3 regions of the Pseudoalteromonas piratica genome follow, and region 2 is predicted to be linked to each of the others. Evidence: predicted binding sites of a transcription regulator. Region 2 holds the regulator's gene; each other region holds the start of a gene.
The links. Region 2 encodes MetJ, which represses methionine synthesis genes. Its sites were predicted from a motif close to TAGACGTCTAGACGTCTA; they were not measured.

Region 1 (7,187 bases), 540 kb from region 2:
GCCAGAAAAATCACCGGTCCAGTTTATCGCGAGGTCGACACGATTCTTTTGGTAATACCGTTTAATTGCTTCATTAGAAACATTGATGTATTTGGGGTTTAACAATAATTTACTGAGAGCAGAAGTGATTAAAATCTCATAAAGCCCTTGTTTATGGACTTGCGTATCAGCCCTAAAATAAGGCGCAAAATTTCCCGCTGCAATTTTGATATCACTTGCAGCAAGATGAAAGCTCATTATTAGACAAAGAATACTAATGTATCTGGTCACAGCGTAAATTATGTTTTAAAAGATATAACACTAAGTATGACGTAAAATAGCGAAAGGTAATAATGCATATTATTGCTTATGCTTATTTCTATGCTCAGCTGTTACCCAAATAAATGTCAGATACATTTTCGTAGGAAGAGAAAGGATAATACCAAAGGCATAACACCCACCGCCAATCATCATGCCTGTTATTCCCATCGTTTGTTCGATGTGAGCAACATTAATTAAATAATAACCCAAGCCGATTAAACACAAACCAAGCACAATAACCAGTTTAAGCAGTGTAATTAGGTTTTTTTCACTCATTGGCATATACCCCTAGCTAAGATATATGCCAGTGAAAGTTAAAATGCTAGCGCTAATATCCGCTAACTAGATATAGATCAATTATCGCCGCTCAACCACAGCAGCAGTCATTCTCGAGATACAGGTCAACTCACCGGCTTGATTGGCAATTTTTACTTCCCAAACAGAAGTGCGCTTACCTAAATGAATTGCTCTTGCTGTGGCGTACACCATTCCTTTGCGGGCAGCTTTAATGTGATTGGCATTGATTTCTTGTCCCACACAATAATATTTATCGGTATCGACAACAAAATTGGCAGCATAGCTCGCAACGGTCTCAGCAAGCACCACGTTAGCGCCGCCATGTAACATCCCTATCGGATTATGATGGTCTGGTGTAACGGGCATACTGGCTACAAGGTAGTCATCGCCTATTTCACAAATTTCGATACCTAAGGTGTTCATTAAACTCCCTTTACCATTTAACCCTTTATCCAATTGGTCGCATAATGCTTTATCTATCTCTTTAAACCAGATCATATAAGCTCTTTTTAATGTTTTAGATTTTTAACTATGTACTATTTACAATATCTAACAATTTTCAACAGTTACATACTTATCACGTAGAAATTATTTCATTAAGCTGCAGACAAAAAGGACGACCCAAAACCATGAAGATTCTACTGCCCTTTGCGCTGCTCTTTGCTTCAAATGCTGCCTTAGCGAATGACTCAATTCAACATCAAATCGACTTTGGTGTATCCGACCTTTATGACTTTGATGATCATTTTGTAGGGTTAGCTTATACCTATTTATTTGAAGATATCGCAAATGTAAGAGGTCCTCATAACCTAAAAGCCTACATAAACCGCATCGATAGCCTTACCACTCGCGCACTCGTATTAGATGAGTTTTATGATATTGATGTAGGTTACACTCATTATTTTGACAATAATTTAGTTTTCCGTGGTGAGGTTGAATATGCTCGTGATAACCACTTTGATGATCACTATGTAAGAGTTGCAGGTGAGCTGGGCAACCACATCACCCCCAATTTACAGTTAGGTGTTGGCGCGACCTACCTTTACCGCAATGAAACAGATTATATCGGCAATCAAGACTCAAGTAATAATTGGCGCCTCTCGCCCTACATTCGCTACACAAAAATCATGAATGGTCAGGGCTGGGACTTTGTATTTAAACAAATTTCAGGCAAAGAAAGTTACTATCAGGGACGAGCAGATTATTATTTAAGTGAGAATTGGTACGTAGGAATTCAGGCTGTTGCGCAAACAAATGACTTTGACAACAATAATACGGAGTTGCAAACCCAGTATTGGTTTAATCCACATTTATCATTCAGCTTTGGCTTGGGCGCAGGTCTTGGCAACAATGATTCAGGGTTCAACTCGGTCACACTATTAGTAACTTCTCGCTTTTAACAAAATGCGCATGATAACTCATGCGCAAAACATGTGTTTTTAATTGTTTGCAAAACGATCGTATTGTTTTGGTAAGGTGTGCTGTTTTTCTTTTACACTGATATAAACCGTACTTTCAACCGCTTCCCACGAACCTGTCACCGGATTAATTTCCCAACTGGTATGTGTTTCCAGTTCGGTAACCGGTGTGTAGCTTACATCCATTGTGGCATTGCAGCCCGCTAATGATAATGCCGTTACTGCCATAGCCATTGAAATTAGTTTTTTCATAAATACTCCCGTTTGTTTGCTAGCCATCTTAAAGTCAAGCAGCCCTTTTGCAGCCGTTTATTGATAAACGGTTTATTTTGATGTTTAACGGCCATGAATTTAAATCGAGCGATCTCGGGTCTTATCTTTTACGTAGTAAATAATTTAAGAAGGCAAAAATATGAACTATCTATTTTGTTTGAGCCTGTTTTTATTAAGTTTTACCAATCTTGCTCAGGCTGCAAGTTCCCAAACAAATCACACTGACTCAATTGTATTAGGTTCGGGTTGTTTTTGGGGCGCTGAAAAACGATATGAAGCACTTGAGGGTGTCATTGATGCTGTAAGTGGTTATGCCGATGGCAGTGGCTTTAAAGCGACCTATCGCAATATCATTAAGAAAAGTAATAAATACAACCCAGATAACTATGCGGAAGTGGTCAAAGTGACCTTCAATAGTAATCAAATAAGTCTAGAAAAAATACTGCAGCACTTTTACGAATACCATGACCCGACTCAGGTCAATCGTCAAGGTAACGACATAGGTACGCAATATCGTTCAACTATTCTATATAATTCTGAACAACAACAAGCTGTTGCAAAAAAAGTTACTCGACAATTTCAATCATTACTTAGCAAAGCCGGTTTCGGTAAAATTGCCACCAGCATAAAACCGCTCGAGACATTTTATGCAGCAGAAGAATATCATCAAGATTATCTAGCCAAAAACCCTAATGGATATTGCCCTGATTTACGAACAGGAGTGACATTTAATCAGCAAACTGTCGCAAAACTTGATAACAGTGCATTGCTAGAGGGTAAGCAGATTGTGGTAGTTGATGCGCCATTCTGCCCTTATTGCGAAAAGTTTAAAGCTGAAACAGCTAAAGGGTATGCTGGCTCCATCCCTCTCACCTTTAGAACAGCCGATCAACTTCATGATCTGAAAATTAAAACACCAACATGGGCAACTCCAACGATTATTTTGTTAGAGCAGGGAAAAGAGGTCTTTGCACGCCAAGGTTATGTCGCACGTGATGAGTTTTACAAAATTGTGGGGGCATTTAAGCTCGGTGAAAGCGAAGCGTTTAATGTTGCGTTTAACAAAGGCACTGACAACCGTTTTTGCAAACAGTATGAAATTTTTAAAGATACGCCAGATGGTATGTTTATTGACAAACTCAGTGGCGCAGCCTTATTTGATACACGAGATCGTTTTAATTCGGGTACCGGTTGGCTCTCATTTACTAAACCAGTGGACGGTGCGGTATACGAGAAGCCTGATCATAGTTTTGGAATGAAGCGCACTGAAATTCGTGCAGTGGAATCAGATATCCATTTAGGCCATGTGTTTGGTGATGGCCCAAATGGTCAGCTGCGCTATTGCATTAATGCAACGGTATTAGAGTTTGTGCCGCGCAGTTAACTTAATCGCTAACCGATACCGACTACATTGTCGCCACAGCTAAATGAAACTATTTGGCTGAGCTCTTGGTAACTCAAACCACTTTGCTGTTGCAATTCATTGAAAAAACTCTGAATTGCAACCAGCGATTTTTTCGTTTGTAAGCCACCATCAATAATTTTATGGCTGCGCAAATAGCTTTCACAATCTCGCGATAGTAAAAAGGTATCTTTACCAAGCACTCTCAGAGCATAAGGCCCGGTGTTTCCACCTAACCGTGCTCCATGTTTTTTAAGATATTGCCAAAGGCCAATAATATCTTCACTTGGCCAATCCGCCACAAACTGGCTAAAACTGCCATGCTGACTAGCAACGTCGTGAATCATATAAGCATTGGCCTGTACTGTTTGTACTTTTTTATAATTACGCACAATGCGCTCATCGCTGGCAGCTTTTTCTTGTTGCTCAGGTGACATCATTAATAATGCTTCAACATCAAAACGCCAAAAAACCTCTACAAAACCAGGCCATTTTTTCTCGATTACTGACCAGTAAAAACCACTTTGAAAAATCTTTTTGGTAAACTCAGATAACCATGCTGAATCTGGTAATTGGGCTACTTGCTTATTACTTAGAGGTTTTGACAGTAGCATTGCTAATTTGCCTTCGCCACCTTTACGTTCAGCGGCACGTAAATAAATATCGTTAAATTTTTCCATAACTCACTAGCTATCATAAATTTTATTAAGCTTAACCTCAGAGCAAATTAAGATGCAAGGCTGACGCTTAAGAACCGAGCACAAGTTGCACCAAAAGGGAGCAAAATTTATCGTGCTCTCATTCACTCACCCATTGTCACAAGCTACCTACCAATAAAAACAATAAGTTAAACAATGTGAAGATTTGGCATAGTAGATGAATAGCGTGATTGGATTATTTATAGAAGACTTTTTATGCACATTAAAATTGATGATTTATCCAGCTCTTCGGTGATTGCGTTGCTACAGGAACATTTGGACGACATGTATGCCACTTCACCTGCCGAAAGCGTTCATGCACTTGACCTTAACGCACTCAAACAAAGTGACATTACATTTTTTAGTGCTTGGCATGGTAATACCTTACTGGGCTGTATTGCAATAAAGCACCACAACACAGCATTCGCTGAAATAAAATCAATGCGAACAGCAAAACAAGCCCGCGGCCAGGGTGTTGCGTCAAGATTGCTGCAACATGTTATTGAGCTTGCCATGGCAAAACACTATCAAGTGTTATCGCTTGAAACGGGCACACAGGACTATTTTCAAGCCGCACGTAACCTTTATACTAAATTTGGGTTTGTCGAGTGCGGCCCTTTTGCAGACTACCAAGCTGATCCTAACAGTGCATTTATGACTTTATCGCTCAAAGCTGTCGCCTAACTGTTGCAATTGTGATTGTGAGATAAAGCTGCTCGTGTGCATATTATTAATGAGCACAATGAAAATCTCAGGTAAGTCAGGTAATTGACTATCACACAATTCAACTAAATCACCTTTACTTAGGCTTGCCATTGCACCAATCGCAAGCCCTGCTTTTACTAACCCATGCATTGCTGCAACACTGCCACTCATCGCTATTAATTTGAACTGCTTAGCCTGTTTATGCAGTCCCTCAATCGCCGCATGGTGAAAACGACAGTCTTGTTGAAATGTGACAAGCGGTAATGGTGTTTGCTGTGCTAAACGGGTATCACCATTACATACCCATACGCCACGATCTCTTGCGATGACGATACCTTCTTCACTGTCGAAAGAACGCGTAACTATGCCTAAGTCGAGTTCGCCACTATCAAGTTGTTCTCGAATAAGGTTACTAGGCAAACAGCGAATTTGAAGATCTAGATCTGGCCACAATACATGCATTTTTTTTACAACCTTGGGGAGAATTGTATCCGCATAATCGTCAGGACAACCTAACCGGATACGGAGTTTTGAATTGTGCGATTTAATTGCATTTAACGTGCTATCGTAATGAGTTATAAGTTGTTTCGCATGACCAACGAGTTGGTGTCCTTCTTTCGATAGCAAAAGGTTGCGACCACTTTTTTCGAACAAGCGCTTTCCTAAATCTTGTTCTAACTTTTTCATCTGCATACTTACAGCTGATTGGGTGCGATTAACCTGTTTCGCAGCACGAGTAATACTGCCCGTTTCGACAAATGCCAGTAAGCTTTTTAATGCATCGATTTCCATAACACATCAACTAATCTGATAGATAATATAAAAATTATGCGCTATTCAGTTTTTAAATAACACTATACATTTGGCGTTATACATAAAATAAATACAGAGAAGTGAACCATTATGGACTTATATATTGCCAATAAGAACTACTCGACTTGGTCCCTAAGAGCTTGGATTTTATTAAAGAAATTTAACCTCGATTTTACTGAACACAATTTAAAATTAGAAACCCCCTCTTTTATTGTTGCACTAGAGAATATCGCACCGATCGCCAAAGTACCTGTATTAGTAGATAACACTATAACCGTGTGGGATTCCCTTGCTATATGCGAATACATCAATGAAACTTATTTATCAAACCAAGGTTGGCCAAGTGATCCCTCGCACCGTGCAAAAGCCCGCGCATTGACCGCTGAAATGCATTCTGGGTTCAATTCTCTGCGCAATCAACTGCCAATGAATATTCGAGCAAACCGTAAGGTAGAACTAACACAACAAAGCTTAAATGATATTGCACGCATCGAACAAATATTTAGCGAACAACATGCACAATTTGAACAACAAGGTGGCTGGTTATTTGGTGAATGGAGCATTGCGGATGCGATGTATGCCCCCATTGCACTGCGCTTTAAAACCTATGGCATTTTACTTAACGCCACGGCAACAGCTTATATGGATAAAGTGTTAAGTTGCCCTGTTCTTGCACAATGGATTGATGATGCGTTAGCTGAAAGCGATATTGTCAGAATGGATGAGGCTGGGGTAGAAGTTTAAAACAATAAAGAAAAGGGGCTATTAGCCCCTTTTAAGAGTGACTTACTTATTAAGTAAATCTAGGAAAAAGGCATACTCAAGGGCTGTATCATTAATGCGCTTGAAACGACCTGATGAACCGCCATGACCTGCTTCCATATCGGTTTTAAATAGCAACAGGTTATTATCAGTTTTATATTCTCGTAGCTTGGCGACCCATTTCATTGGCTCGAAGTACTGTACTTGAGAATCATGTAAGCCCGTTGTTACTAGCAGGTTCGGGTATGCTTGGCGCTTAACTTGGTCATAAGGCGAGTAACTTAACATATAGTCATAATAAACTTTGTCATTTGGATTACCCCACTCATCATACTCGTTAGTCGTGAGCGGAATCGATTCATCTAACATCGTAGTTACCACATCAACAAACGGTACATGCGCAGCGACGCCTCGGTATAACTCAGGTGCTTGGTTGATGACTGCGCCCATTAACAGGCCGCCAGCACTTCCACCTACAGCAAATACTTTATCTTTCGCACCATAACCTTTTTCAACAAG
Region 2 (7,187 bases):
CTTGAGAACCACAATGGTGGCAAATTAAGTTACGAATGTGTTTGTGGTAAGTGGCATTCGCACTGCATCGTTGACATTGACTAAGCCAGCCACATTCATGACAAATCAAACTCGGTGAAAATCCCCGTCGATTTAAAAACACCATCACCTGTTTGCGGCGCTTAAGTTCTTTTTTGATGTACTCTAGGGTTGCTTGTGCCAGGCCTGATTGCTGATGTTGTCCGCGCATATCAAGCAGTACATATTGATTATCAGTTTGGGTTTGTGCTCGCTCTGTTAATGTCAGTAGTTGGTATTTTTGGTTTTTTGCATTTTGCACGCTTTCCAGTGAGGGAGTTGCACTGCCTAAAATCAGAGGGATAGCTAATTTAGCTGCGCGAAAACAAGCTAAGTCACGGGCATGGTATCGAAGTGAGTCTTGTTGTTTGAATGATAAGTCATGCTCTTCATCAACAATGATCATGGCTAATTGAGCAAAGGGTAAAAACACACTTGAACGTGTACCTATTACGATTGCTGCACTTTGGTTTTGTGCAGCGCGCCAAGTTGAAAGACGCTCATGGTCTGTCATTGCGGAATGCCATAACATGATGGGTACATTCGGAAAACGTCTACGAAAACGGTTAACTGTCTGCGGTGTGAGACCAATTTCGGGCACTAATACTAATGCTTGTTGTCCTTGTTGAAGCGGCTTTTCAAGTGCCTGTAAATAAACTTCGGTTTTACCGCTACCAGTCACCCCTTCCAGTAAATAGCATGTGTAACCGGATTGCTGATTGATAGCTGCAAGTGCTACAGCTTGTTCACGATTGAGTTTAGGCTTATCACCCTTTGCTAACGGCTTTGATTGCCAATCACGGTTATATTCAATCGTTTTTTCAATAATGGATTTTTCTAGTAGTGACTTAACGGTGCTGCTGCTAAAACCTAATGCACTTAATTCAGTGACAGGAGTACTGCCCGAGTCTATAAGGTGTTCAATTAATTGGCGTTGCTTTTTACCTGTTACCTTAGTGTTTTGGTCAACTAGTTTGATTATGGGAACTGCAGATTTATCTAGATCCTCACCTTTATTAAGTAGGTTTGGCAGCGCAACTTGATAGCTTTCCCCCAATGGGTTTTGATAATAATGACTGGCAAACTCAACAAGGCTGATTAAGTGACCATCGATAATGGGGTGGCTATCAATCAAACTCGAGATAGGCCTTAGTTTTGACATAAATTCGCTGTCTGATTTGAGCTTAATTACGATACCAATAAGTTGCTGGCGACCAAATTGCACTGCAACTCGGCAACCTACAGCAATATCTGATTGAATATGGGGTTCGATTAAGTAATCAAAATTGCGGTATAACGGCACATTTAACGCAACTTCGGCAACAAGATACATGGAAATTAAGCTTTTATTTAGCGACTGATTTTATGAAATTAAATCACGGCAGGCTATCCGCGGCTAGTATTAAACTTAATTTAAATCACGGTGGTTAAAGATCTTGCTATTACGCAGTTTGTTGGCTAGAATTCGCGCCCTATATATTTTTGTTTAACAACGTATGGTGCCAGACTTCGGGTTTGGAGAGCGATACGGCCTAATTAGAGGTTCACTATGAAAGAAGGTATCCACCCTAAGTACGAAGCAATCAATGCTACTTGTTCATGTGGTAACAAATTTGTAACGCGTTCAACTCTTTGTAAAGACATCCACTTAGATGTTTGTTCAGAGTGTCACCCGTTCTACACTGGTAAGCAAAAAGTGCTTGATACAGGTGGTCGTGTTGATCGCTTCAACAAGCGTTTCGGCGCTCTATCAAGCAAAAAATAAGACGTTTTCGTTCTTATTAAAGAAAGCACCTACGGGTGCTTTTTTTTGTATCTTAATTTCAATATGAATTTTTGTCATCTTTAATGCTTTTTCTATGTCTTTTTATTCTAAGTGGATGGCTATATACTGGATTATAGATGGTTTCAATAGTCACTATTTTTACTATCTGTTGGTCAAATAGTACTTAGTAAGGGTAAAAAAGGGCGTGTGATAAATCTGGTCGGATCTGAATTAACTTCAATCTGGTAATGATTTAGCAGAAAATATCCAAAGCTCATGGTTGTAAATTAAACTATGGTCTTAGGTTAAGATATAACCGCATTTAACTTCTATTTACTCTAAATGCCGTACTATTAAACCAGTATCTCTCACTTTTAACATCGTAGGATAAGGCACGCATGTCTGACATAAGAGAAAAAGCGCTACAATACCATTCTGAACCCGTTCCCGGAAAAATTAGCATTGAACTTACTAAACCTGCAGAAACCGTAAATGATCTTGCATTAGCTTATAGCCCAGGTGTTGCTGAGCCTGTTCGTGAAATTGCTGCAGATCCGAATAATGCCTATAAATACACCGCAAAAGGCAATATGGTTGCTGTTATCTCAAATGGTACTGCTATTTTAGGTTTAGGAAACTTAGGGCCACTAGCGTCAAAACCTGTAATGGAAGGTAAGGCTCTTTTATTCAAGCGTTTTGCTGGTCTAGATTCAATTGATATTGAAGTTAAACATCGCACAACCGAGGATTTTATCAATACGGTTGAAAATATTGCGGACACCTTTGGTGGTATTAACTTAGAAGATATTAAAGCACCAGAATGCTTCGAAATTGAAAAAGCCCTAATAGAACGTTGTAGCGTTCCTGTGTTCCATGATGATCAGCATGGTACTGCGATTGTTACTGCGGCAGGTATGTTAAATGCGTTAGAGATTCAAGGTAAAAAGCTTAAAGATGCACTTATTGTGTGTTTAGGTGCTGGTGCTGCGGCAATTGCTTGTATGGAGCTACTAATTAAATGTGGCGCACAACGTGAGCACATTTATATGCTCGATAGAAAAGGGGTTATTCATACACGTCGTGACGACTTAAATGAATACAAGATGCTGTTTGCCAACAATACGGATAAACGTACATTACAGGATGTAATTGAAGAAGCGGATGTATTTGTAGGTGTTTCTGGCCCTGACTTGTTAGCTCCAGAAGATCTAAAGTTAATGGCAGATAAGCCAGTGGTATTTGCATGCTCTAACCCTGATCCTGAAATTAAGCCAGAAGTAGCGAATGCAGCGCGCAATGATTTAATTATGGCAACAGGTCGTTCAGATTACCCAAACCAGGTAAACAATGTGTTGTGTTTCCCGTTTATTTTCCGTGGTGCACTTGATGTACGCGCAACAGCGATTAATGACGAAATGAAAATTGCGGCGGTTAACGCTATTCGTGCTATTGCTAAAGAACCTGTGCCAGAGGAAGTATTATCTGCGTCTGGTGAATCAAGCCTTGAGTTTGGTAAAGACTATATTATACCTAAGCCAATGGATCCGCGCTTATTACCTCGTGTAGCACGTGCTGTTGCGGAAGCTGCAGTTGCTTCGGGTGTGGCACAAATAGAAATGCCAGAAAATTACATGCTTTAGCCTAGCTAAAGCCAAAAAAAACCTCAGCGTATGCTGAGGTTTTTTTTATTCGTCTTCTAATTCAGGAACCGGTAACCCGCGTTCAGCAAGAATCTCTTTTACCCTTTGCGGAATATGCTCAGGATTATCTTTTCTTAAATCTTCATCGTCAGGCAATGGCTGACCTGTAAATGCATGCAAAAATGCCTCACAAAGTAATTCGCTATTGGTTGCATGACGTAAGTTATTTACCTGTCTACGAGTACGCTCGTCTGTCAGTACTTTCAATACGTTAAGAGGGATAGATACGGTAATCTTTTTTACTTGTTCTGATTTTTTACCGTGTTCCGCATATGGGTGAATATATTCACCGTTCCATTCAGTTGCCATAAAGTGTACTAGCCTATATCTGTTACGATTTAATTTTGACGATAGCCCGTATAGTAAGAGGCAAAATTTTATCGTTTTAAAATATATAGTCAAATATCATTTGTTTGGCTATATAGACGTGTAAAAGTTTTGACTTCCGCTATTTAGTGGTTTAACCTTTTAGACGTCTAAACATCTAAGTAGCAAAGTTATGAAGCAGAGTAAACAAACAACCCTTGCTGTTCGCAATGGCATTACCGCAGATAAGCATCATGGCGCGGTTGTACCGCCATTGTATTTATCAACTACCTATGAATTCGCAGATTTTGATAAAAAGCGTGATTACGACTACGGCCGAAGTGGCAATCCTAATCGTGATATTTTAGCGGATACATTGGCTCAACTAGAAGGTGGCGAAAAAGGGATTGTTACAGCAACAGGTATGGCTGCTGTTCACTTATGCACACAAATTTTAACGCCGGAAGATACAATCTTAATTCCCCATGATTGCTATGGTGGTAGTTATCGTTTATTTACAAGTTTAGAAAAGCGTGGCCTGTTGAAAGTAGCCGTTGTCGATTTTACACATGCGTCTTGCTATGAACAGATAAAAGCAATTAAACCTAAGCTTGTATGGATTGAAACACCGAGTAACCCTGTTTTACGCCTAACAGATATTGCCAAAGTAGTGGAAGTTTCCCATTCGGTTGGCGCCTTAGTTGGCGCAGACAACACCTTCTTATCGCCTGCATTACAAAACCCAATCTCATTTGGGGTTGATATTGTGATTCACTCAACCACTAAATACATTAATGGCCACTCAGATGTTGTTGGTGGTGTTGTAATTACTCGCACTGCAGAATTAGGTGAAGAGCTTGCTTGGTGGGCAAACAACATTGGTATTACCGGTGCGCCATTTGATGCATATTTGACGCTACGAGGTATTCGTACGTTAAATGTGCGTATTAAACAGCACCAAGAAAACGCATTTGCTATCGCACGCTACTTAGAGACTTGTGAGCATGTTGAAACCGTTTACTACCCAGGGCTTGAAAGTCACCCTCAACATGACTTAGCGAAAGCGCAACAGAAGGGTTTCGGTGGCATGGTGAGCTTTAGTATAAAAGGTACCATAGAAGATACAGCGAAGTTTTTAACTAGTGTTGAGCAGTTCAGTCTCGCTGAATCACTAGGCGGCGTTGAGAGCTTAATTTGTCACCCTGCAACAATGACACATGCTGGCATGGCGCCAGAAGCGCGTATAAAAGCAGGTGTAAATGATACCCTTATTCGTATTTCTGTTGGCATTGAAGATGTTGAAGACTTAATTGCTGACCTTGAGCAAGCATTTGCAAAAACGATTAATAAAAACACAGCTGCTGGTGGCGATTCTAAAACCCAGTGTTGTGCCGCGCGACCTGCATTGTGGTGATAAAATAAATGACGAAACAAGTTTATAAATTTGGTGGCTCGAGTTTAAGCAGCGCCAAGCGTTATCATGCAGTTGCTAATATTTGCCATCATTTAAAAGGCGGTGATGCGGTTGTTGTTTCAGCTGCGGGTAAAACAACGGATACGCTTGTACGTTTATGGTCTTGTTACCACAATCAAGATCACAAAGGTGTTGGCGAAGTTATTGCACTGTTAAAAGATCATCAATGCGCACTAATTGCTGAACTGTTAGGAGATAAAAGTGAAGTGTATGCTCACTTTATCGATGATATCAATGCTATTTCTCAACGTGCTGGCTGCGCTGAGTTAGAGCAGGCATGGTTGCTTGCTCATGGCGAGTTGTGGTCTGCACGTTTGCTTGCTCATTATTTAAATAAAATAGAGGTTGCTGCTTGCCATTTTGATAGCAGAGATTTATTTATAGTTGCACAAAATAACCTTAAGCATGAGGAAAATACTGCCCGTTGTCAGGTTTTGAAAAATGATCAGCTTAATGTTGTGACAGGTTTTATCGCTAGTGATGAAAACGGCAGTACGGTGACACTTGGACGCAATGGAAGTGATTACAGTGCGACCTTACTTGGTAAATACTTAAACGCTGATAGCGTAACTATTTGGACTGATACACAGGGTGTTTACAGCACAGATCCTCGCAAAGTTGAAAAAGCGGTAAAATATAACAAAATTAGCCAACAACAAGCCCAATTACTTGCCCGTCTAGGAAACCCTGTTTTACATGCTAAAACATTGACACCATTAAAAGACAGCGATATCAAATTAGTTGTGCGTAGTAGCTACGACAGCCACAGTGATGGCACCAAAGTGGTTGCAAACGAACAGGCTAAAGCAAAGCGTTTTCTTACCACGCTTGCAAGTTCCGATGTTTTTCAGCTGACAAATAGTAATAAAGAAAGCATTAGAGAGTTGAGCATTTTGCTTCAACATCCTTTGCAGCCATTAGAGGTTGATGGTAATACCTTGTTACTAGTGCCAAGCCAGTTTGGTGAGCAGGTTGCAGCATTTTATCAAGAACACGCTGTGCTCATTGAGTCAAATGTGTCAGGTGTTGCGATTGTCAGCGAGCCAGGCAGTGAACCGCAATTACTTAAAAGCGCAAAGCAATTGCTTGAGAAGCAAAGTATGACGTTACGCGGTGCTTGGAGCCAGGATGGCTTTGCAATTTTGTTGGGTGATCAGTTATTAGAAAGTGACACCTTATCATTGCTACACGACGAATTAATCAGTGCAAAACAAGAGTTAGCTGTGATTGTCGCTGGTATTGGTAATGTAGGAGAAGTCTTCTTATCGCAATTAAATAGCCAACTAGAGCGGTTAAATACTTTACTCCCAGTAAAGCTTGTTGGCTTATTACGTTCCACTTCTAGCCTGTTAAATGGTCAGGGTATTGCATTATCGAGTGCAAGTGAGCAGTTTAATGAGCATGCTAAAACCACAACCTCTGAGCAGTTAATCGAGTTTATAAAGGAACTGGATTATGGCCATAAAGTGATAATTGATATTACTGCAAGCGAGCAATTTAGTTTACTTTATCCAGAGTTTGCATTACATGATTGTCATATTATTTCGGCTAACAAATATGCGGGTACTGCAGAGCTAGATTGGTATGAAAATTTACGACGACTACAAACCGAAAAGGGTCTTTTATGGCGTTATAACACCAGTGTAGGTGCTGGTTTACCAATAAACTTTGCACTTAAAGACCTACAAAATTCTGGTGATAAAATTACCAAAATAAGTGGTGTATTCTCAGGCACGTTATCTTGGTTAGGTGCACACTATTCACTTGATAAAAAATTCTCAGAGCTCGTTGAGCAGGCAAGAGAGTTAGGTTTTACAGAACCAGACCCACGTGAGGATCTTTCAGGTAGGGATGTACAGCGTAAATTACTGATTCTAGCTCGTGA
Region 3 (7,187 bases), 320 kb from region 2:
TCAGGCGGCGCTACAAGTAATTTAGGTACGCCCAGTTGAGCAAGGGTAATGCTACGGTTACCAATTGCGACATCTTTTACTTCAAGGTCAGAATAATATGCCCCAATAATTCCCTTTAGGTTATCGTATTCAAATGTAACTTTCAGTTCTTGTGTAAAAGTCACATCGGAACGGTCGTCAAATAAGCGTGCTTGTGGCTCTGGAGATGCATCACCATCCCATTCGTAGCCATAGGTCATATCAGAATAGGTTGTGATAGCTTGAACTGACCAAATATCGTTGAGGTAGTAATCAAGATCTAACACGAATAAATCTGAGTCGGTAAACTCCCACGTGGGATCGTTAAAACTCACTTTACGATGGTCTTTGGCAAGCGTTGGGTGAGCATCAGCCCAAAGCACCCCCATTTCAGTTTCTGTTTTTGTGTAGCTTAAAATTGCTGAAAAGTCGTCTATTGGCTCAAATAATAATTTGAACCGATAAAGACTCGAATCAGAAAAATCTGAATGTTCATTATTGCGACTAGTATTGGTATTGACACCATCAAAGTTTCTATCTTCTGCCGTAAAACGAAATGCGAGTAAATCCTCAACTAAACTACCGCCTGCGGCTAATGCAAACTCTTGTTGTCCATTTTCACCTAAAATAACACGGCCCTTAGCACTGTATTCATAGCTTGGATCGTAGGTGTTTACAACTATCGCGCCAGCTAGCGCATTACGACCTTGTAATGTAGATTGTGGACCTCGTAATACCTCTACTTGACTTACATCCCAAGTAGAAAAGCCCCCTTGTTGGATCTCGCGCATGGGTAAAGGCGCGCCATCAACGTACACACTGGTTAAAAAACTATTGCCGCCACCGGATACATTAAATGAATCGATGCCACGAATAGTAAAACCACCGACCCCTACTTCACCAGTCACATTTGGGATTACAGAAAGCGCATCATATAAATCGTTGAGTTTTTGTTCTTCAAGAATTTTGTTGGTAATCACTGCAACACTGGTTGGTGTTTCTTGCAAGGTACGATCAATTTTTTGACCAGTAACGATAATTTTTTCAATATCATTTTCGTCTTCAGCAAAAGCTAAAGGTGAGATGGCTAAGCTGGTTGCAAGCGCGATTTTTACTGCGTTAGATACAGCCTGTTTTCTATGTTTTACAGCAAACATATAGTCCTCAGAATATAAGTTGTAGAGATAATAAAAAAACAGTCGCTAATTTACTTAGCGACTTGAACGGAAAAGTCTGATTGGGAAGAGGTTTCTGTTTTTTTGACAGTGTGTTTTTTGGCAACTTTATTTGCTGCGAAAAAACATATTAGAGCCAGCAATAACAAAAGCAGCTCAGTAATTAAAATATCAAAATTACCGTATGCAATTATGTTGCGAGTGCCGCTTGCCAGCAATGTCCAGTCAAGCAAAATAACAAAGGCAAATAACCCACCGCTTAGTTGTAACGCATACTGACTAAACTTAACTTGATTGTTGATAAATTGGGCGAGTACTAGTAGCACAAAAAATGAGATAAACACAGTGTTTTCAATTAGCTCAGATCGTGAACTGAGTTCCACGGGCACTAAGCGAGCTGCAACAAACCCGGTCGCTATAGCAAAAATAAAACCGATAAAGCCACCGCTGGTAAGGCGCCTAACAAAGTTCAGAGAACGTTGAGATTGGTGGCGCTGCTTGGCGCGTTTATCCAGCCACATTAAATTGCCCGTTAAGATGACGTAGCAAGTTGCGAGTCCCATTAAGAGAAATGCGACACGCAATCCATAACCGGCAAAATCACCAAAGTGCAGCCGAGCAATGACTCCTAAGCCGCTGCGTACAGCATTGTTATGATTGTCTTTAGTTAGGTATATCAATTCTTGGTTGCTAATTTGATAATGCGCTTCTGTTTCGGTAGAAAATTTGTCAGCTCTTTGAGCCTGGAAAATCGCTACGGCACTTTCATCACCAAAGTGTTCAATCATAACGCGATTAACAGGAACATCGCCCATTTCCTTCGCTGCGATTTTTTCCAATTCATTGATGCCAGTAATGGGCACAGTTTGATTGGTTATCGCTAGGTGTGGCTCATTAAAACCTGCCGCGGCTAATAGCTTTTGCTGATCTCCTTGATAGAGAACCAGTGCGTAAGAGATTTGGTAAACAATGACTAAATTAAATACTAATCCAGTAAAGGCATACATCACGTGAAAGGGCAGGCCCATGGTGCCAATGATATTATGCGCATCTAGCCATTTATCTTTATTGCCATCTTTGCGGTATTGAAAGAAGTTTTTAAACAGTTTACGCCAATGGATCACCAGCCCACTAAGTACAGCAACAAAGAAAAATAATGTAATTATGCCAACAAAATAGACGCCAATGCGGCCAAGGCCTAAATTATAATGTAGCTGATAGACAAAGTTGCCGTAGTTAAATTTGCCAGCGTCGCCAATAATCTCGCCTGTTCTGGCGTCTAAGCTAATATGCACATCAGTATGATCTTCGCCGGTTTTAGGGTCTAAGCCCGTAATATTTTTAGCGAAATAAGCATCGATAAAAGGTGAGTGCTCATTTGGTGGTAATAAATAAAATCGATGGTCGACATAGACATCGTAATTTTTGGCAATCGTTGCGATGACCTTATCGTAATCTACCTCGTTATTTTGCAATGCATTGATTTGCTGTGCATGAACTGGAAGCTTTTCCCACGCCAAAATATTGTCTTTAAATAAACTGATAGAGCCAGCAAAGAACACGACAAATAATACGATTGATATAATTAAACCAATCCATGCATGGGCATTTGTTAATGACTTGAGTGTTTGATTGTTCATTTTATTAACTCATCAGCAGTATGGCATTTAGTAAACAAGAGGGAATTAAGACGAAGCTAAGGTGTTTAGCCGCCAAACGCGCCTTTTGGTGAGCAAAAGCCCATACCAATACGCCAGCCCAAATAGGAAAAGCTAAAACAAGCCCGGTAAGTAGTCGGATATCTTCAGCAAGTGGTAGCAGTAAATTTAAGTTGAGAACCAGTGAGATCGACAGTAACAGGCCAAATAAAAAGCCAATAAATGTTTTAGACCACATAATTGACTCCAGCTATTAAACACAGAAGCGACACTATCATTGCATTGAATAGCCACGGACGAGTCACATAAACAGACAAAATGGTGTGGCATACCAGTGCTAACATTAATACGACCACAGCAGCTAACAGTGATGATGCAAAGGCATAGGAAAGCGAAAAAACTAAGCAACCAATCAAAAAGCCTATTAATAACAAACTATTTGCGACTTTTTTATTGATTGAATGTTGAATAATCTGCTGTTTTTCACTGCCTAAATACGCAGCTAAACAACCTAACCAGATAGGGATTATTGCAAAAAAGCTCATGATAATCTAATTGATATTTATTATCATTCAATATTAAATTTTATCGTTGAGCGAAGCAACTATTACCCTGTTAAATATGTAAAAATTTATAACAATTTTAATGAATTACTGATTTTTTTACTTACACATTACTGTTTCGGTAGAAAATAAACTGCTTTTTACCTCTAAATTTCGCTTGGTACAGAGCTGAATCGGCTAACGTAATTAACTCATTGGGTGTGGCATTATTAAGGTGGGTCGATGCAATGCCAATACTAATACCAACATTCAAGTCGCCATTATCAGTATTAATTGCGCTGCTGACAGACTCAATAATTCGTTGAGAAATGGTTTCAATTTGATTTTTAGATAGTTGCTCTTCAAATAATATAACAAATTCATCACCGCCAATGCGGGCAGCCAGATCATAGCTTCTGATGGCACTTTTTAAACGACTCGCGACCTCAACTAACACTTGATCACCAACAGGGTGCCCAAAGTTGTCATTAATGGCTTTAAAACCATCTAAGTCCATATACATTAAATACAGATCAATCGGTTGGCGATCATTTTTATCATTAAATTGGGCCAGTTGGCGAAATAAATACCGGCGATTAGCGAGCGCGGTTAAGTTATCATGAAGTGATTCGTGTTCGAGTTCTTTTTGTAACTCCTTACGTTGCACTATCTCTTTTTTCAAGTCAGATAAACTGCTTTCTAATTCTTGAGTGCGTTTTCTAACTTGTGCTTCTAATTCGGATTGATAGCTTTGCAGCTTATGATTGGCATGCATTAATGCGTGCTGTGTTTTAAATGCATTAAGGGCAGATGAAATAACATGACTAATGGTAAAGAGCACATCAACTATGGTGCTGTCATATTCGTTTTCATTGCGATAAGACTGAATAATAAATGCTCCTAAAAAGGCCTCATGATGTGTGAGAGGAAAGCAGAGCCATTGTTTCGGAAGAGTGCCAAGCATTTTTACTGCACCAGTATCGATTAAATTTTGAATATCAACAGCTTGGTAATTACAGACTTGGTGACTTGATAATGCGTAAGCGGTTAAAGTGTGGTTAAGAGCCTCTTTTTCAATTCCTTGAATGGCATCAAAATCAATATCGTCTTTGACATCATGAAAGTAAGGAAATGTCAGGCGCTCATTATTGTCTTGCAACACAACGTAAAAGTTATCTGCGTACGTTACTTTTTGTAAAATACAATGAATATCCAGCAGAAATTTTTCAATAGAGTCGCAATTATTTAAGCACGCTACAATATCGGTTATGCGTTCTATAACATTCCTTTGTTCTATATCAGTAGGCATAATCACAGGGCTAAAAGGCCATTTTATGAATCACTGTATTTTAAAAATATAGAAGTAATTCGATAAAATACAAAAATCATTTGGACATCTAAACATCTAGAGCTTGATATTTCCGGCTATCCGTTCATAATTAGCCCCAGGTTTGAATAAGAAGTCGTGCAAGTATTAAAATTTTATCCATGAAATGTAATTTTAATACTTCTAGTAGGTGTTTTTACTTAATTCAAGGCAAATTTACACGTCAATAGTGAGTCTATTGCTAGTACATTTAACGCAGAAGTCAGTAAAAATAATCTTTAGAAGCGCATTTGTTATCCATACCTGAGGTTAAAGCCAATCTTCCACAGTTATAAGGATTAAATGATGCCAATCACAGTGCGCGATCAATTGCCCGCCATTAATACATTAAGGCAAGAAAATGTGTTTGTAATGCCGCAAAGCCGTGCGCAAACACAAGAGATCCGCCCAATGCGATTAGCCATTTTAAACCTGATGCCAAACAAGGTTGAGACTGAAGTACAGTTTATTCGTTTGCTGGCTAATTCGCCGTTGCAGGTAAATGTGGAGTTACTGCGTTTAGATACTCACCGTAGCAAAAATACCTCTGAGCAACATCTTGATATGTTCTATAAGTATTTTTCAGAAGTTAAAAACGAAAATTACGATGCCATGATTGTGACTGGCGCGCCATTGGCACACCTTGAATATAGCGATGTTGCGTATTGGCAAGAGTTGAAAGAGATTTTCGACTGGGCTGAACAGCATGTAACGTCTACTTTGTTTTCGTGCTGGGCCGCTCATGCAGGCTTATTCCATCACTATGGCTTAAAGCGCAAACTTAAAGCGAAAAAGCTCTGTGGTGTGTTTAAACATCAACGCTATTTTGAACACGCAGCGTTAACACGCGGTTTTGATGATGAGTTCTTGGTACCACATTCCCGTTATGGCCATATTAATGAAGCCGATATTGCAAACCACAGTCAGCTTGAAGTGATTGCCGGTTCGCCCGAAGTCGGCGCATTTTTAATTAAGAATAAATCGGGCTCGCAGGTGTTTTTAACTGGTCATCCAGAATACGATGCAGATACTTTAAAAAAAGAGTATTTACGCGACCTAGAAAAAGATCAGAATGCGCCTAAGCCAAATAATTATTTTCCTAATGATGATGCCAGCGCTAAACCAAGCAAAACTTGGCAGAGCCACGCCTTTTTATTATTTTCAAATTGGTTAAACTACTACGTTTATCAAACCACGCCATACGATATTAATTTAGTCAGCCAAGACGTAAGGACTAACAACTATGCCGAATAAATCACAGCAGTTAACCGCTGCATTAAAAGCGCGTATTCATATTCTTGATGGTGCAATGGGCACCATGATCCAGAAATATAAACTGGAAGAAGAAGATTACCGTGGTGAACGCTTTGCAAATTGGCATGTGTTGGTCAAAGGCAATAATGACTTACTTAGCTTAACGCAACCGCAAATTATTGAACAAATTCACCGTGAATATCTTGCAGCAGGCGCTGATATTATTGAAACCAACACCTTTAACGCGACTACCATTTCGATGGAAGACTATGAAATGGCAAGCTTAAGTCGTGAAATCAATCTTGAATCGGCAAAATTGGCGCGTAAAGTGTGTGATGAATTTGAAGCACAAGATCCAACTAAACCGCGCTATGTCGCCGGTGTGCTTGGTCCAACATCAAAAACCTGTTCTATTTCGCCAGATGTAAACGACCCTGGTTTTAGAAACGTTACCTTTGATGCCCTTGTTGAAGCCTATATTGAATCAACGCTGGCATTGATTGAAGGTGGCGCTGATTTAATTCTGATTGAGACTATTTTCGATACGCTTAATTCAAAAGCAGCGGCTTTTGCAGTAGAAGAAGCATTTGAGCAAGCAGGTGTTACTTTACCTGTAATGATTTCAGGCACCATTACTGATGCATCTGGCCGCACTTTATCAGGCCAAACAACCGAGGCATTCTACAATTCTATTCGTCATATTAAGCCTATTTCAATTGGCCTTAACTGTGCGCTTGGGCCAGATTTATTGCGCCAATATGTAGAAGAGTTATCGCGTGTATGTGAAACCTTTGTATCGGTCCACCCTAATGCAGGCCTACCGAACGAATTTGGTGAATACGATTTAGAAGCAGGCGAAATGGCAAAAGAGATTATTGATTGGGCTGAGTCGGGCTTTATTAATATTGTCGGCGGCTGTTGTGGCACCACGCCTGAGCACATTAATGCGATGTATCAAGGCACAAAAAATGTAGCACCGCGCCAATTACCCGAACTTGAAGTGCGCATGCGCTTAGCTGGCCTTGAAGCCTGTAATTTAAACTAGGAGCAAACATGACAAGCAGTACAGCAGTATTTACCAATGTTGGTGAACGTACCAATGTTACGGGGTCAGCCCGTTTTAAACGTTTAATCCTAGAAGAAGATTACGAAACCGCACTCGAAGTTGCCCGTG

Region 1: msrA (peptide-methionine (S)-S-oxide reductase MsrA) is a predicted target of MetJ. The motif match lies at 2,288-2,305, and genes of this name have one in related genera.
Region 3: metA (homoserine O-acetyltransferase MetA) is a predicted target of MetJ. The motif match lies at 4,784-4,801, and genes of this name have one in related genera.

The regions. Positions count from the first base shown of each region.
Region 1 covers NZ_CP009888.1:880,653-887,839, reverse strand. The annotation lists gene OM33_RS04005 (substrate-binding periplasmic protein) at 1-237, opposite strand, end outside; gene OM33_RS04000 (hypothetical protein) at 340-576, opposite strand; gene OM33_RS03995 (PaaI family thioesterase) at 658-1,095, opposite strand; gene OM33_RS03990 (hypothetical protein) at 1,227-1,997, shown strand; gene OM33_RS03985 (hypothetical protein) at 2,037-2,267, opposite strand; gene msrA (peptide-methionine (S)-S-oxide reductase MsrA) at 2,428-3,672, shown strand; gene OM33_RS03975 (DNA-3-methyladenine glycosylase I) at 3,681-4,370, opposite strand; gene OM33_RS03970 (GNAT family N-acetyltransferase) at 4,605-5,072, shown strand; gene OM33_RS03965 (LysR family transcriptional regulator) at 5,049-5,885, opposite strand; gene OM33_RS03960 (glutathione S-transferase family protein) at 5,997-6,650, shown strand; gene OM33_RS03955 (S9 family peptidase) at 6,693-7,187, opposite strand, start outside.
Region 2 covers NZ_CP009888.1:341,253-348,439, reverse strand. The annotation lists gene priA (primosomal protein N') at 1-1,390, opposite strand, end outside; gene rpmE (50S ribosomal protein L31) at 1,607-1,822, shown strand; gene OM33_RS01480 (malic enzyme-like NAD(P)-binding protein) at 2,221-3,462, shown strand; gene metJ (met regulon transcriptional regulator MetJ) at 3,508-3,831, opposite strand; gene metB (cystathionine gamma-synthase) at 4,022-5,242, shown strand; gene metL (bifunctional aspartate kinase/homoserine dehydrogenase II) at 5,251-7,187, shown strand, end outside.
Region 3 covers NZ_CP009888.1:19,002-26,188, reverse strand. The annotation lists gene OM33_RS00110 (TonB-dependent receptor) at 1-1,175, opposite strand, end outside; gene OM33_RS00105 (PepSY-associated TM helix domain-containing protein) at 1,226-2,833, opposite strand; gene OM33_RS00100 (hypothetical protein) at 2,838-3,089, opposite strand; gene OM33_RS00095 (hypothetical protein) at 3,079-3,396, opposite strand; gene OM33_RS00090 (GGDEF domain-containing protein) at 3,518-4,702, opposite strand; gene metA (homoserine O-acetyltransferase MetA) at 5,066-6,013, shown strand; gene OM33_RS00080 (homocysteine S-methyltransferase family protein) at 6,003-7,058, shown strand; gene metH (methionine synthase) at 7,067-7,187, shown strand, end outside.